2 regions of the Paraburkholderia sp. SEWSISQ10-3 4 genome follow, and region 1 is predicted to be linked to the other one. Evidence: riboswitches for the same ligand, from Rfam matches in the RefSeq annotation. Region 1 holds a riboswitch; the other holds the start of a gene.
What was found. A riboswitch is a leader RNA that binds a small molecule or an ion and turns the genes downstream of it on or off. The one in region 1 is predicted to bind thiamine pyrophosphate.
Positions count from the first base shown of each region.

Region 2: it holds a riboswitch for thiamine pyrophosphate, as region 1 does, so the genes downstream of both, thiC (phosphomethylpyrimidine synthase ThiC) here and M0D68_RS27610 (FAD-dependent oxidoreductase) in region 1, are expected to answer to the same signal.

Region 1 covers NZ_JALPRI010000019.1:55,222-62,540, forward strand. Annotated here, with positions in the region: gene M0D68_RS27580 (flagellar basal body L-ring protein FlgH) at 1-180, shown strand, start outside; gene M0D68_RS27585 (response regulator) at 271-1,014, opposite strand; gene M0D68_RS27590 (hypothetical protein) at 1,107-1,748, opposite strand; gene M0D68_RS27595 (hypothetical protein) at 1,839-2,300, opposite strand; gene M0D68_RS27600 (SDR family NAD(P)-dependent oxidoreductase) at 2,472-3,245, opposite strand; gene M0D68_RS27605 (ABC transporter ATP-binding protein/permease) at 3,305-5,056, opposite strand; TPP riboswitch at 5,419-5,541, shown strand; gene M0D68_RS27610 (FAD-dependent oxidoreductase) at 5,771-6,901, shown strand; gene thiS (sulfur carrier protein ThiS) at 6,986-7,183, shown strand; gene M0D68_RS27620 (thiazole synthase) at 7,223-7,319, shown strand, end outside.
Region 2 covers NZ_JALPRI010000017.1:141,451-148,769, forward strand. Annotated here, with positions in the region: gene M0D68_RS26460 (L-lactate permease) at 1-46, opposite strand, end outside; gene M0D68_RS26465 (hypothetical protein) at 450-938, opposite strand; gene M0D68_RS26470 (glycine zipper 2TM domain-containing protein) at 1,099-1,311, opposite strand; gene thiC (phosphomethylpyrimidine synthase ThiC) at 1,591-3,522, opposite strand; TPP riboswitch at 3,615-3,733, opposite strand; gene M0D68_RS26480 (GreA/GreB family elongation factor) at 3,887-4,297, opposite strand; gene M0D68_RS26485 (hypothetical protein) at 4,827-5,294, shown strand; gene M0D68_RS26490 (DUF1223 domain-containing protein) at 5,485-6,315, shown strand; gene M0D68_RS26495 (cytochrome b/b6 domain-containing protein) at 6,361-6,999, shown strand; gene M0D68_RS26500 (molybdopterin-dependent oxidoreductase) at 7,050-7,319, shown strand, end outside.

The DNA of each region.
Region 1 (7,319 bases):
AACCGCGACCGTCTGCGCTTGTCGGGCATCGTCAATCCGAAGGATATCGAATCAGGCAATTATGTCGCGTCGAGCAAGGTCGCGAATGCGCGCATCGAGCAGGCCGGCGCGGGGATGGTGTCCGACTCCACCACGATGGGCTGGCTGCAGAGAATGTTTCTGAGTGTGCTGACGTTCTAGCGTGGATGCGGCGTGTGCGCGAGATGCGCGACACGCCGCATTCATTCTCTTAAGTCCGAGGCCTGGCGCCGGGCGCCCGCCGGGCAAGCATCAGGCAAGCGGCGCCGGCGCGTCGCGTTCCGCAGCGCCGATTTCACCGTCCGGTACGAACACGTAGCCGCGTCCCCAGACGGTCTGCACATAGCGGGGCTCGGACGGATCCACTTCGATCAGCCGCCGCAAACGCCAGATCGAGACGTCAAGACTGCGATTGCGATGCACCTCGCTATTGCCGTGCAGTTTCTCCAGCAACTGCGCGCGCGTGAGTACGGTCATTGAGTGCGTGACGAACACCTTGAGCATGGCGAATTCGCTCGAACGCAGCGGAATCCGCTCACCGTCGCGGCGCAATTCGCGCGCCGGAAAGTTCACCTCGAAACGACCGAAGCGATAGGGCGCGCGTTGCTCCGGCGCGCTCGGCGCAATCGTGCCGCGGCGGCGCAGGACCGTGCGAATCCGAGCGACCAGCTCGCTTGGTTCGAATGGCTTGCCGAGATAGTCGTCGGCGCCGAGTTCGAGGCCGATCACGCGGTCGATCGGATCGGCACGCGCGGTCAGGAGGATCACAGGTATATCGTCGCCGGCGACGCGCAATGCGCGCAGCGCGCTAATGCCGTCGAGCTCCGGCATCATGATGTCGAGCACGACCAGCGCGGGACGTTCGTCCTGCAAGCTACGCTGCAGCGCCATGCCGTGTTCGAGCGTGGAGACCTTGAAGCCACGCCCCACCAGATATTCGCTGACGAGCTCACGTACGACGGGGTCGTCGTCGACGACCAGAATGGATTGGTTCATCCAGGTCATCTTAGTGATCCACGCGAGCGGAGCAAAGCGCGAAACGCTTTCGAATTCTTTCTCGCGTAAGAGAAAGCAAGCAGACGGTGCGGCTAGTTTGCCAGCGACGTCTGAATGGTCTGCATCGGCTGCCGGACCAGTTGGGTCTGATCGACCACCATCTTGTCGATCAGACCATTGAGTTTGGTCGAGGCGGTAGAGAAGCGGTCGGTGTTGAGGCCGCCGGTCTGGTAACGCGCGGTGACGAGAATGCGGCCATGCTGAATCAGCGTCAGATCGATGATCGACAGATACTGGATCGTTTCGTCGCTGAATGAACGGCGTCCGTAATCGACCGCGGCGTTGTAGACGAGACGCGCCTCGCATCCGGCGGGCGAGGTGCCCGGATTGTAGACGTCCGAACGAATGCCGTGCCGGTCGAGCGCAAGCTGCAGCGCCGGCACGAAATCGCCGACTGTCACAGTCTGATTCACTTCGATGCAGACGTTATGCACGTCTGCCGGCCGGCCATTGACGAAGGTCGGCGATGAGTAGTTTGCCGCGATCGCGTAGCCAGCCTGAATCACGGAGCCGGTGGCGTCGGCCGCCGAGATCAGCGTCCACGCGCAGCCGTTCAGGCCGAAGGCGAGGGTGGCCGAGGCGGCGAACCACGCACACGGCCGCCGCAACATGACCCACGCGGCCATTGGGGCCCGCGTGAAAGCGTAAGCGCGCAAGCTTGGCGTAGAGGTCATGATGCGGTGCCTGGTGGCGGTGAGGAAGTACGGCAAATGACAACGGGTCCCAGCAGAAAAGCAGCGGAGCGTGGCAAAAACGGCCCACGCTCAGCGCGTGATGCGCAGGCGCAGTTCGTTTTGCCCTTGCACGCTGGCCGTCACGTTTACGCGCCGATCTTCGGTGGTCACGATGAAATGCTGACGCGTCGGCGTGTTGACGTCGTGCACGACGTTCGGAAAGCAGGCGGCGATATCGGCGCCGAATTCTTCGAGCGGATCGTTGACGACACCGTCGGCTTGCCAGTGCGCGCGCCAGTGGCAATCGTAGGCGTGCGTGTTGGCGCGGCAGTCGTCCACGGCCGATACGCCCGGCAGTTGCGCGGCAGGTTGCGCGTGCAGCTGCTTGAAGTCGGGTGCGTCGACGATGTGTTTGAGCGCGGGGCAAACATCCGCCGGCTCAGTGGGCTGGGTGGCTTGCGCAGCGTACGCGGCGCTCGTGAGCAGCAGGGCTGCGCCAAGCGCAAGCGCTGCGCGCTGGGTCAAAGGATAGAAGCGGCGATCGAGTGACATGTGCGGAGAGTCCAGTAGCAGTGAGGGGCGGGGCGGGGCGGGCTGCGCGTGGTACGGCCCGCACGACTATCGTCGCTGCTACAGGGGATTTTCAAAGCGCGGAACAACTTGCCCGCTTCGCAACTGCTTTCGAACTGTTCTCGCGTATTTCCGGATGTTGCGGCGTGCTGCCTAGCCGAGCGTGAGGCCGCCGTCGATATGAATCACCTGGCCGGTGATGTGACGCGCTTCGTCGGAGAGCAGGAAAGCGATCAGCGCGGCGATATCCGCAGGCTCGGCGACGTGACCGAGCGGCGTCGCTTCGGCGGCGCGGGTCCACACCGATGCATTATCGGCACTTGGGCCGCGATCTTTACGGGTATAGCCGGGCGCTACGCAATTGACGGTCACGCCATGCGGCGCAAGTTCGGCGGCTGCGGTTTTAGCCAGTGACTCGATCGCCGCTTTCGCCGCCGCCGTTGCGGCGAACGGCGCTTCCACGCGATAGCGATGCGCGACGAACGAACTGAGCGCGACCACGCGACCTCGCTTCGAGGTTTCCAGGGCAGGCGTCGCACGCTTGACGAGCGCGGCGAATGCGGCCGGCATGGCGGCGAAGGCGGCGCTGAACACGTCCGCGTCGAGTGCGTTGAGCGTTTGCCGTTGCGCGTGGCCGGCGTTCGCTACCAGCTGATCAAGCGCGCCGAAGCTCGCGAGCGTTTGATGAATCACGTGTTCGGCGGCGCCGCGCTCGGCGAGATCGCCGAACACCGTCGCGCAGCGCGCGCCGTTCGCGCCGCAATCGGCGGCGACCTGTGCTAGACGCTGGCGCGCTTCGTCGTCGGCGCCACGGGCGTGCAGCATCAACGCGGTGCGCGGCGCGGCGATGCGTCGGGCCAGTGCGGCGCCGATGCCGGAGCCCGCGCCGGTGATCAGGACGACCCGATCGAGCCCGGCGCCGCTCATGCCAGTCGTGCTGCTCGCGTCACCGGTGCTGCTCATGTCGCTCGCGTTGTTCATGCTGTTCACGCAGCAATCGGTTCGCCCGAGCGTTCGACGTCGAGCGTTTCGTCATGGAATGCCGCCAGCGATTCGCGATGCGCGACGCTGACGATTGCCGCCTGCGGCAGCCGCTCGGTGAACAGGTGATAGAGGCGTGCTTCGTTTTCCGAATCGAGCGCACTGGTTGCTTCGTCGAGGAACAGATAGTCCGGTTTGTGCAGCAGCACGCGGGCGCCGGCGAGGCGCTGTTGTTCACCCGGCGAGAGAATGCGCGTCCAGTGCCCCGATTCCTGCAGGCGGTCGGCGTACTCCGACAGGCGGCAAGTGATGAGCGCTTCGCGGCATTCGTCGTCAGTGTAGGTATCTGCAGAAGACGGATAGGTGAGCGCGGCTTTCAGCGTGCCGATCGGCATGTAGCTGACCTGCGGGATGAACATCATGCGCGCGTTGACCGGTGCGTCGATCGAGCCGTCGCCGAACGGCCACAAGCCGGCGAGCGCGCGCATCAGCGTGCTCTTGCCGGAGCCGGACGGGCCCCGCACCAGCCAGCGCGAGCCCGGCTTGATCGCGATATCGCGGATGCGCGACAACGGATTGCCGTTCGGCAACGCGAGCTGGAGACCTTCGGTGGTGAGCTTGTCTTCGTCGACGAAATGCAGATTGATGCCGCCATGCGCAGTAGCGGGCGAGACCGATTCCTTCAGACGCGGCGCATGCACGATGCGCTTGAATTCACGCAACCGGTTCACGGTAGCGCGCCATTCAACGAGGCTGCCGTAACTGTTGATGAACCACGAAAACGAATCGCTGACGGTGCCGAATGCGCTCGAGATCTGCATTAGAACGCCGAACGTGAAAGCGCCCGCAAAGTAGCGGGGCGCGGCGACCACCAGCGGAAAGATGATTGCAATCTGGCCGTAGAAAGCCGTCACGAAGGTGAGCCGCTTGGTGTACTTCATCACCTGCCACCAGTTGTCGCGGATGCGGCCGAACAGCGAGTGCGTGTTCTTCTTCTCGGTCTCCATGCCGTTGTAGAAGGCGATCTGCTCGGCGTTTTCACGCAGACGGATCAGGCCGAAACGGAAATCCGCCTCGACTTTCTGTGCCTGGTAATTGATCGACACGAGCGGATGGCCGACCTTCTGGATAATCACTGAGCCGACCACCGCGTAGAGCGCCGCGGCCCACACCATATAGCCCGGAATCTGCACCGGCATGCCGCCGAGCGAAACGGTCAGCGCACCGGCCAGCGACCACAGGATCGTCATGAACGAGACCAGTGTGACGATCGTGGACAGCAGGTCGAGGGTCAGCGAGAGCGTGCTGGTGGCGAGTGATTGCAGGTCGTCGCTGATCCGCTGGTCGGGGTTGTCGGCGAGCCGGTCGCGTTCGATCCGGTAGAAGGCGCTGTCGTGCAGCCATTCGTTGAGATAACGTGTGGTCAGCCACTGGCGCCAGCGGAAGCCGAGCATCTGGCGTAGATAGCGGCCGTACACGGCAAGGATGATGAAGCCGAACGCGAGCCCCGAGAACACCATCAGCAGGTGCGGGAAATCGTGCACGTTCTTCGTTTGCAGCGCGTTGTAGAAGTCGGCGCTCCAGCGGTTCAGGCGCACGTTGATCCACACGATGAGCAGATTCATCACGATGATCGCGATGAGCAGCGCCCACGCCGTTTTTCGTTCTTCGGAAACCCAGTAAGGTTTGATCAGGCTCCATGCGGAGACTTTTTCGTCCGGCGGCAGCACGGGGCTGGAAGCGGTATTCGGTGTCATGAGCATCCTGGTGAAGTGCTGGCCCGCGTCGGGCGGCCCCCAAGTCGGGCCGGCCCCACGGCGGGTTTGCGGTGCGTGCCCCGGGCGTCGTGCTCGACGAACGCACGTCCGGGTGAGCGACCGATTCTGGCGCGAAGCCCTTAAGTGAAAATTAATTTCCGCTCAGAGGTCCCGCCTCGATGCCGCTGGCGCGCGGGCGGCGAAGCATGTCGCCCGCGCGCCAGCGGTATCCGGTCCTGGCATTGTGCCAGAGCGCTGCATTCGGCCGTATTGATGAATCGAAAGATAGTGACGGATCAATGGCGTGTGACGGCAGAGGCCGTTGGTTTGCGGGCGCCGCGCCTTTTATGGTCTAATGACCTTCGACGAAACAGGGGTGCTTTGCCCACAGGCAGCGTGATTTCACGCAGCGGCGGCGAGGCTGAGAGAGACCCTTTGCACCCGATCCGGGTAATACCGGCGCGGGAAGTTTCCGGAAGCAGCCAGTCTTCCATTCCCCGCCGGGCGGCGTCCGTCATTGGACGTGCTTATTGCCCGGCCGGCCTCACCCGCCGGTTTCGTCCTGGGTACGTGCGTTTTTTTGCCGTACGGAAAGGACTCGATGACCGCCTATTCTTCAGACATGTGTTTTGCTCGTCACCGCGTTTTCGTCGGTTGTGTCGGCGCGCCGGGCTGTTTTAGCGTTGCTTGCCGTTGTGACCCGGAGCGCACGCGATGAATCGTTTAGCTCAACCCGATTTCGCCGTGCTCGGCGGTGGGCTGTGCGGGCGTCTCGTCGCGTGGCGCCTCGCCGGTGAAGGGCATCGCGTGGCGCTCTATGAGCGCGGCGACGCCGCAGGTACGCAATCCGCGGCCTGGGTCGCCGCCGCCATGCTGGCGCCGCTCGCCGAAGCCGCCAGTGCCGAACTGCTGATCACCCGTCTGGGCGCAAGTTCGCTCGACACCTGGCCGCGCGTGCTGGCCGAATTGCCCGAACCGGTGTTCTTCCAGCGCAATGGCACGCTGGTCGTATGGCATCACGCCGATCGCACCGAAGCGCCATTGTTCGAACGCCGGGTGCGCTCGAACGCGCCTGCTGAGTTGCTCGACGGCGGCTTCGTGACGCTGGCGGGCGCTCAGGTCGGCGCTGCCGAGCCCGCGTTGGCGGGCCGCTTCAACCAGGGCTGGCTGCTGCCGCGCGAAGGCCAACTGGATAACCGTCAGGTGTTGACCGCGCTCGCGGCAGGCCTCGCCCAGCGCGGTGTCGAAACGCACTGGAACACGCCAGTCGACGATCATGCGCTGCCGGCCGCACGCATCACGATCGACTGCCGGGGTTTGGGCGCGAAGCCGGTGCTGCCGACGTTGCGGGGGATCCGCGGTGAAGTCGCCCGCGTGCATGCGCCGGGTATCAAGCTGACGCGGCCGGTGCGTCTGCTGCATCCGCGCTACCCGCTGTATATCGCGCCGAAGCAGGACGATCTCTACGTGATCGGCGCGACCGAAGTGGAAGGCGAGGACATGTCGCCGGTCAGCGTGCGCTCGGCGCTCGAACTGCTGAGCGCGGCGTTTTCCGTGCACCCAGGCTTCGGCGAGGCGCGCATCCTCGAACTGAATTCGCAGTGCCGCCCGACTTTGCCGGATCACCGTCCGGCCTTGCTGTGGGATGGCGCGCAGACATTGCGCGTGAACGGCCTGTACCGGCACGGCTACATGATCGTGCCCGAAGTCGCCGACGAAGCCGTGCGCTTCGCTGCCGCGCTGCTCGACGGCCGCATCGGCGACGCCGATGCTTTCGCCGACTGGCAAAATGCCGCGCGCTGGAGCGAGTTGTTTCAACTGGACGCCACGCGGGAGCCGGCATGAGCGTTGCGCGTCTGCCGGCGAAATAACCGCAGGCAAAACAGGCGGACGTCGCTCCCCCAATCGATTGAACCGTATTCGAACACCATGGACATTCATATCAATCAGAAGCCGTTGTCGTTGCCCGAAGGCGCGACTGTCGCCGATGCGCTCGCCGCGTTCGGCGCGCGTCCGCCGTTCGCGGTCGCGCTGAACGGCGATTTCGTCGCACGCACCCAGCATGCGGCGCGCGCGCTGCAGCCGGGCGACAAGCTCGATGTCGTGCAACCCGTGGCCGGCGGTTAAGCCCCGCGCCACGCCTTGCCGGAGACCAGGATTATGCAAATGACTAACCCCCAAACCGCCGACGCGCTCACGCTCTACGGCCAGACTTTCGCGAGCCGCGTGCTGCTCGGCACCTCGCGCTATCCGTCGCTGCAAT
Region 2 (7,319 bases), on a different contig from region 1:
AGAGCGGTAGCGAATTGCCGACGGGTGTGAGTAGTTGGTGAAACATCACGTCTCCTTCGTTGTTGTTCGATTCGACGCGGGACTACGCACTACGGGGCGCGTCGCTCGGGCAGGACGGATGGGCGTCGGCGGCACGTCGAAGACGAGCCGGGTCGCTTATTTAAACAGGTACTGCGTGTGGCTTTCCCAAGCATAGGGCCCGATTGGAGCGCGTCAAGAAGGGAAAGTACGGGCGAAGGAGGGAGGGAGGCGCCGCGTCTTGCGTGGCGGGATCGTCGCGGCATGATGCGCGTGAGACCCTCCCGGCGCGGCATGGCGCATGCTGGCGGCTAGGCCGACTTTCAGACAGCGGGGTGCGCACGACGTCGTGGGGCATGGGTTCATCCCGTGCCCCGATAGCTGCGGGCACGGGACGGACAAAGCAGATCAGCAAGATCCGGCTGCGGGATTCAGTGCCAGTGACCGTGACCACCCCAGCCGCCATGGCCTCCCCAACAGCAGCCGAAACCGACGCCGATCGAAACCGACGGGCCATACCAGCCTGGATACCCGTAATAAGCCGGATAGACCGGCGGCGGATAGTAGACGGGATAAGGGGGAGCAACGTAAACGGGCGGCGGCTGAGCGACTGCGTAGGTGGCCGGCTGGGATTGCGAATTGGCTCGCGCCTGCTGCGCCGCCTGAGCCTGCTGTTGCGAAGTGGCCGAATCCCCGGCCGTCCCTACGGGGACATCCTGCTGGGCGCCATTCGCTGGAACAGTGCCGTAAGCGTAATACGGGTAGGCGCCTGGATAGTAGCCGTACGGGTAGTAGCAGCCGGACAGCGTCAGCACACAGGCCACGCCGGCCAGCGTGATGCCGGTTTGGGAAAGACGGGGCAAGCCGCGCGGCAGCCGCTGGCTGATTGCGCGAAGGGACTTGACGACGGGGGACTTCATGACGTGCTCCTGGTTACATCACACGCCGCCATCCGGGGCGTAGTGGCTTGAGCTTACGCCGCCGCAGCGTCAACAGGATTGCAAAACCGTAACGGCTTATTTCACGCCATTGCAAAGCATTTCGCGAAGCCCCTGTATGACGCTGGTCCTGTTCGTGCGCTTACTTGCCGACCTGATTGCCGATGATGCCGCCGGCTGCCGCACCGCCAATCGTCGACAGTGCATTGCCGCCGATCAGTCCGCCTGCGGCGCCGCCCACACCCGCGCCGATCACCGTATCGCGTTGCCGCGTGGTCATGTTGTCACACGCGGAAAGACTGGCGACAACCGCGACGATCGCAGCGAACGTACTGAGTTGACGAATCGATTTCATGATGCTGACTCCATTCATTGTGTCTGGACAATGCTTCGTGGAAATGGATGAATCACCCCCGTCCTTACATTTGATCTTATCGCCGCAGCCCGTATCCGGATGTGTGAGCTTGTCAGCAAGGTGTCGGTTTCGTAATCAAATGTTTCCCTTCTGTCAGCATGCGGCGTGCCCGGCTGCTCAGAAACGCAAAAGCCCGCCAGTGGCGGGCTTCGGTGCTGCAATACCGGACGCAGACGGTTCGAATGGCGGGCGCGTGCTAGTGCGCCCGCGATCCTTACCTTACTGCCGCTGATAGATCTCAGCGCCTTTCTTCATGAACTCGATCGACTTCACTTCCATGCCTTTCTTCAGCGCGTCGTCGTCGGAGAGACCTTGTTGCGCGGCGAATTCGCGCACATCCTGCGTGATCTTCATCGAGCAGAAGTGCGGGCCGCACATCGAACAGAAGTGCGCGACCTTGGCCGAATCCTTCGGCAGGGTTTCGTCGTGGAATTCGCGTGCCTTGTCCGGGTCGAGACCGAGATTGAACTGGTCTTCCCAACGGAATTCAAAACGCGCCTTCGACAATGCGTTGTCACGCACCTGCGCGCCCGGATGGCCCTTCGCCAGATCGGCGGCGTGCGCGGCGAGCTTGTACGTGATGATGCCGGTCTTGACGTCGTCCTTGTTCGGCAGCCCGAGGTGTTCCTTCGGCGTGACGTAGCAGAGCATCGCCGTGCCGAACCAGCCGATCATCGCCGCGCCAATGCCCGAGGTGATGTGGTCGTAGCCCGGCGCGATGTCGGTCGTCAACGGTCCCAGCGTGTAGAACGGTGCTTCGTCACACCATTCCAGTTGCAGATCCATGTTCTCCTTGATCAACTGCATCGGCACGTGGCCGGGGCCTTCAATCATGGTTTGAACGTCGTGCTTCCACGCGATCTGCGTGAGCTCGCCGAGCGTCTTCAACTCGCCGAGTTGAGCCTCGTCGTTCGCGTCGTAGATCGAGCCGGGACGCAGGCCGTCGCCGAGCGAGAAGGCCACGTCGTACGCCTTCATGATTTCGCAGATGTCTTCGAAGTGCTCGTACAGGAAGCTTTCCTTGTGGTGAGCGAGGCACCACTTCGCCATGATCGAGCCGCCGCGCGAGACGATGCCCGTCATACGCTTCGCTGTGAGCGGCACGTATTGCAGACGCACGCCCGCGTGAATCGTGAAGTAGTCGACGCCTTGTTCCGCCTGTTCGATCAGCGTGTCGCGGAAGATTTCCCACGTCAGATCTTCGGCCTTGCCGTTGACCTTCTCCAAAGCCTGATAGATCGGCACCGTGCCGATCGGCACCGGCGAATTGCGGATGATCCACTCGCGTGTTTCGTGAATGTGCTTGCCGGTGGACAGATCCATCACCGTGTCGCCGCCCCAGCGGATCGCCCAGGTCATCTTGTCGACTTCTTCGCCGATGGAGGAGGTCACCGCCGAGTTGCCGATGTTCGCATTCACCTTCACGAGGAAGTTGCGGCCGATGATCATCGGCTCGCTTTCCGGGTGGTTGATGTTGTTCGGGATGATCGCGCGGCCGCGCGCAACTTCTTCGCGCACGAATTCCGCGGTGATTTCCTTCAGGCCATCGGGACCGAATGCGCTCGCACCGAACGCCTGGCCCGGATGCTGGCGGCCCATCATCGCGGCGAGCTTTTCGCCGTTCGGACCGCTCGTCTTCAGGGTCTCCAGATACGCGGCGCGTTGCTGGTTCTCGCGAATCGCGATGTATTCCATCTCCGGCGTGATGATGCCGCGACGCGCGTAGTGCATCTGCGAGACGTTCTTGCCGGCGATGGCGCGACGCGGCGTGCGATGCAGGCCCTTGAAACGCAGATCGGCAGTCGCGGTATCGGCGGCGCGTTCGCGGCTGAAGTCGCTCGAGAGGCCCGTCAGCGCTTCGGTGTCGCCGCGCTCTTCGATCCAGGCTTGACGCAGCGCGGGCAGACCGGCGCGGATGTCGATCTTGGCTTCCGGATCGGAGTAGGGGCCCGACGTATCGTAGACGAAGACCGGCGGATTCTTCTCGCCGCCGAAGCTATCCGGCGTATCCGCCTGGGAAATTTCGCGCATCGGCACGCGGATATCGGGTCGCGAGCCGGTCACGTAGACCTTGCGGGAATTCGGCAGCGGCGCGACAGCGGCGGCATCGACGTGGGCGTCGGCGGAAAGGAACTTCGGGTTGGCGTTCATGCGTTATCTCCTCGGCATAGCAATGTGGGGCCGCTAAGCAGGAGACGAGACGGAAGTTGTCGGAATTCGCGAGAGATGAAACGGTAGACCAGGTGCGAAATCCGTACGCTTCCCTGCGCTGGCATTATCCAGATCAGGTTCAAAGGGTATTTCTCACCCACGCAACACGGACCTCCAACCTCCGTGCCACGCAGGACCCCCGCGTTAGCAGCGCACACGATACACCGCCCGGGCGTTGCTTGGCAACCCGTCTTGAAAAAGTCAGATGTCGGAGATAACGCCGGTCAGCCACGCACTATTCTTATTGTGATAGGGCTGCCGGGAATGATGCGGCGCAGCGTTCCGCGTCGCGAATGGCTTGGGCTTACAGCGTGAAATCGTCGGCGGCTTCGGGCTGAAACAGGATCTTCTCGAGCTTCAACACCTTCTCCGTGCCGCTCGGCGGCGTGAAGCGGATGCGCTCGCCGCGTTTGGCGCCGAGCAGCGCAAGACCGACCGGCGAAAACACGTTCAGGCGGCCGTGTGCGAAGTCCGCGTTGGGCGGATAGACAACGGTCCAGGTCATCTGCTCGCCACTGGTTTCATCGACCAGCGTGGCTTGCGAATTCATCGTGACGACGTTCGCGGGGATGTCGCGCGATTCGACGATCACAGCGCGCTCCAGGACGTCGTCGAGCATGTCTTGCAGCTTGGTGTCAGCGCCGGGCGCGGCTGCGTGCTTTTCAAGACGAGCGACGTCGAGTTCGGTGAGGTAGCAGGTTTTCGTCTTTTTCATGACGGGTTCTCCAATTCGATCTGCATGTAAGGGGACAGCGTGCGGATGAGACCGGCCCGGAGCCCGACGACGCGGCCCCGGTAATGGAGGGGAAATGCGTCAGATCGGGCGCCGGGCGGCGAGAAGCGGGAGCGTTCGGGACGGCTGGCCGGCGTGTGGCGTCGCGATGTCCGCGCGCGCGCAGCCGGTTGCGCGGCGGGGGCGCAAACGGGTGAGGGCTCGGGAAAACGGAACGCGCATTGGGGTAGCCGGCAGAGTACGAAAAGTAGTGAGGGAGCGTCGGAAGGAAAGCTTGATCGACGCAATCGAAAGGTGAATGTTAGCACGGGCCGGGCGTCTTCTTAATCGCCGCTGGGAGGCGCCGTGGATACGCGTTGCGGCGTGTCGATATCGCACGGGGTCGTTCAAGACCGCCGTCGCGCTGCCGTTAATCCGCCTGTAGGGGCGGCCGTTGCCCAGTCGAGTGAGCGGCGGTGGGCAGCGCGTCAATGGCGCGATGCGATTCGAGACGGCTTAAGGAGAGGTGCTGATGAAAACTGGAATGGGGCGGTTTGAGGGGCTCAGCGCGGTCGCGGCGACGGCAACGCTGGTTGCGCTCATTGCGGCGCCAATGCCGGCGGTGGCCGCGAATGGCGGAACGATCAGTTTTTCGGGCGCGATCGTGGCGTCGCAACTGGAGATTTCGGTGGCGCCCGCCGGGGCGCGTGTCGATGCCAGGAGCGCGCGGCTTGATCAGTCGGGTTCAGCGGTCACGCTGATCTTTAGCGCTGAGCCGGGCGTGGCGACGGGCGCCGATGTCGCGCTTCAGGTGAATAGCGCCGCGACAGCGCGTAACGGTGACGCGCTGACTGAGCGTTTTGTCGACAGCCGCGGACGTGTGTTCCGTGCGGCTAGCGACGGCCACTACCGCGTTGGCCGCGACGGCGGCGTGTTGTCGCTCGCACCGAAGAATGCCGGGCAGGATACCCGGGTGACGGTTGTCGTGAGTTACGACTGAGACACCCTCCGCGGGGCGCTTTGGGGCGGTTCGCCCGCAAGCGTACAGACACACCGCGCCCCGCGGGGATAAACAGCATGGAACGGTCTCGACCGTAGGCGAACAACGCAGACAAAAATAAAAATTCAAAACCGGCTGTCATAAGCGGGCTTGTGGTTCGACAAACGTGCAGATTCCGATGGAGCACGCCATGCAAACCGCACGAACCCGCCGAGGCAATCGGTATGTCACTCGCGCAATCGCGCTAGCCGTAGCGCTGACAACCCTCTTCGCCAGTGGCCTTGCAAGCGCAGCAGGCGCCGTGTGTGCGTCGCACAGCCCATCGCACCGCGTAGCGCTGGTGGAGCTCTACAGCAGCGAAGGCTGCAACAGCTGCCCGCCGGCCGACAACTGGCTGAGTCAGTGGAAAAACAGTGGTGCAAGCCAAAGCATCGTGCCGTTGGCGCTGCATGTGGACTACTGGAATAGCCTCGGTTGGACCGACCGTTTCTCGCAACATCGCTTTACTGAACGTCAGCAGACCCTCACCGACCTCGCCGGCGGCCACACCATCTATACGCCTGAAATCTTCGTATCAGGCCGCGAACTGCGCAGCTGGTCGCAACGCGACAGTTTCCAGAGCCGCATCGGCCAGGTCGTTGCCGAACCGGCGCAGGCGAACGTGGCGCTTGAACTGAAACCTCAGACGAAAGGCGCCTTCAATGTCGATGCGCAATTCACCAGCAAGTCGACAGGCACCACAGCTCCGCTGAATGCCTACGTCGCGGTCTACCAGAACGCGTTGAACTCGCAGGTTAGGGCCGGGGAAAACAGCGGCGCGACGCTGCATCACGAACGCGTCGTGCGGCAATGGATCGGACCTGTGCCGCTGGTCGCCGGTAACGCGCAAATCCGCCGCGATATCCGTATCGACGATGCCGATGCGAATGCTCCGGCGGATCACTTCGGCGTCGTCGCCTTTGTCGAAAACGCTGCGACCGGCGACGTGCTGCAAGTGGGCGAGCTCGCCGCCTGCAATTGAGCGCGAGACGACCCCGCAGCGCTCCCTATTTCATCGGAGATTTCCATGGCCACGCCTCATGCTCTTAGCAAAACCGCTCCGCCCGCGACGCCTAAGAGCGGCACGATTCATCCGGTGTGGGTGCGCGTCACGCATTGGCTCAACGCACTCGCGGCCGTCCTCATGATGCTGTCCGGCTGGCGCATCTATGACGCCTCGCCGATCTTCAAAGGCTTCACGTTTCCGCCGGCGATCACGCTTGGCGGCTGGCTAGGCGGCGCGCTGCAGTGGCACTTCGCGGCGATGTGGCTGCTGGTCTTCAACGGTCTGCTGTATCTCGCGCTGAATCTGGCCAGCGGGCGCTTCGTGCGCAAGTTTCTGCCGGTCTCGCCGCGCGCCGTGCTGCACGACTTCATCGCCGCGCTGACCGGCAAGCTCTCGCACGCGGATCTGCGCGTCTATAACGCGGTGCAGAAATTCGCTTATCTGTTTGTTGTTTGCGATCTGATCGTGCTGGTGCTCTCGGGCCTCGCGATCTGGAAATCGGTGCAGTTTCCGCTGCTGCGCGAGTTGATGGGCGGCTACGACAACGCACGCATCGTCCACTTCTGCGCCATGTCGCTGATGGCTGCGTTTATTGCCGTGCATCTGGTGATGGTAGCCCTCGTGCCGCGCTCGCTGGTGGCGATGCTGCGCGGACGCTAGGCCGTGGATACACGGATAAGCGGACACGCCATGCCTAAGGACATCGAATCATGATCCGACCCAATACACAACCCGATCGAAAGTTCGCCGCCATGCCTGACGATAAGCTCGACCGCGAATCGATCCTGATCGACGCCCGGCGCGAACTCGCAATGCCGTCGCGGCGCCTGTTCGGCAAGCGGCTTCTGACGCTCGGCGGTCTGTCGATGCTGACGGGCTGCTCGCTCACCGACAACGATTCGGTCACTGCATTCCTGACGGCCGTGTCGCGCCTGAACGACCGCGCACAGGCCGCACTATTCGATCCGAAGCAGCTCGCG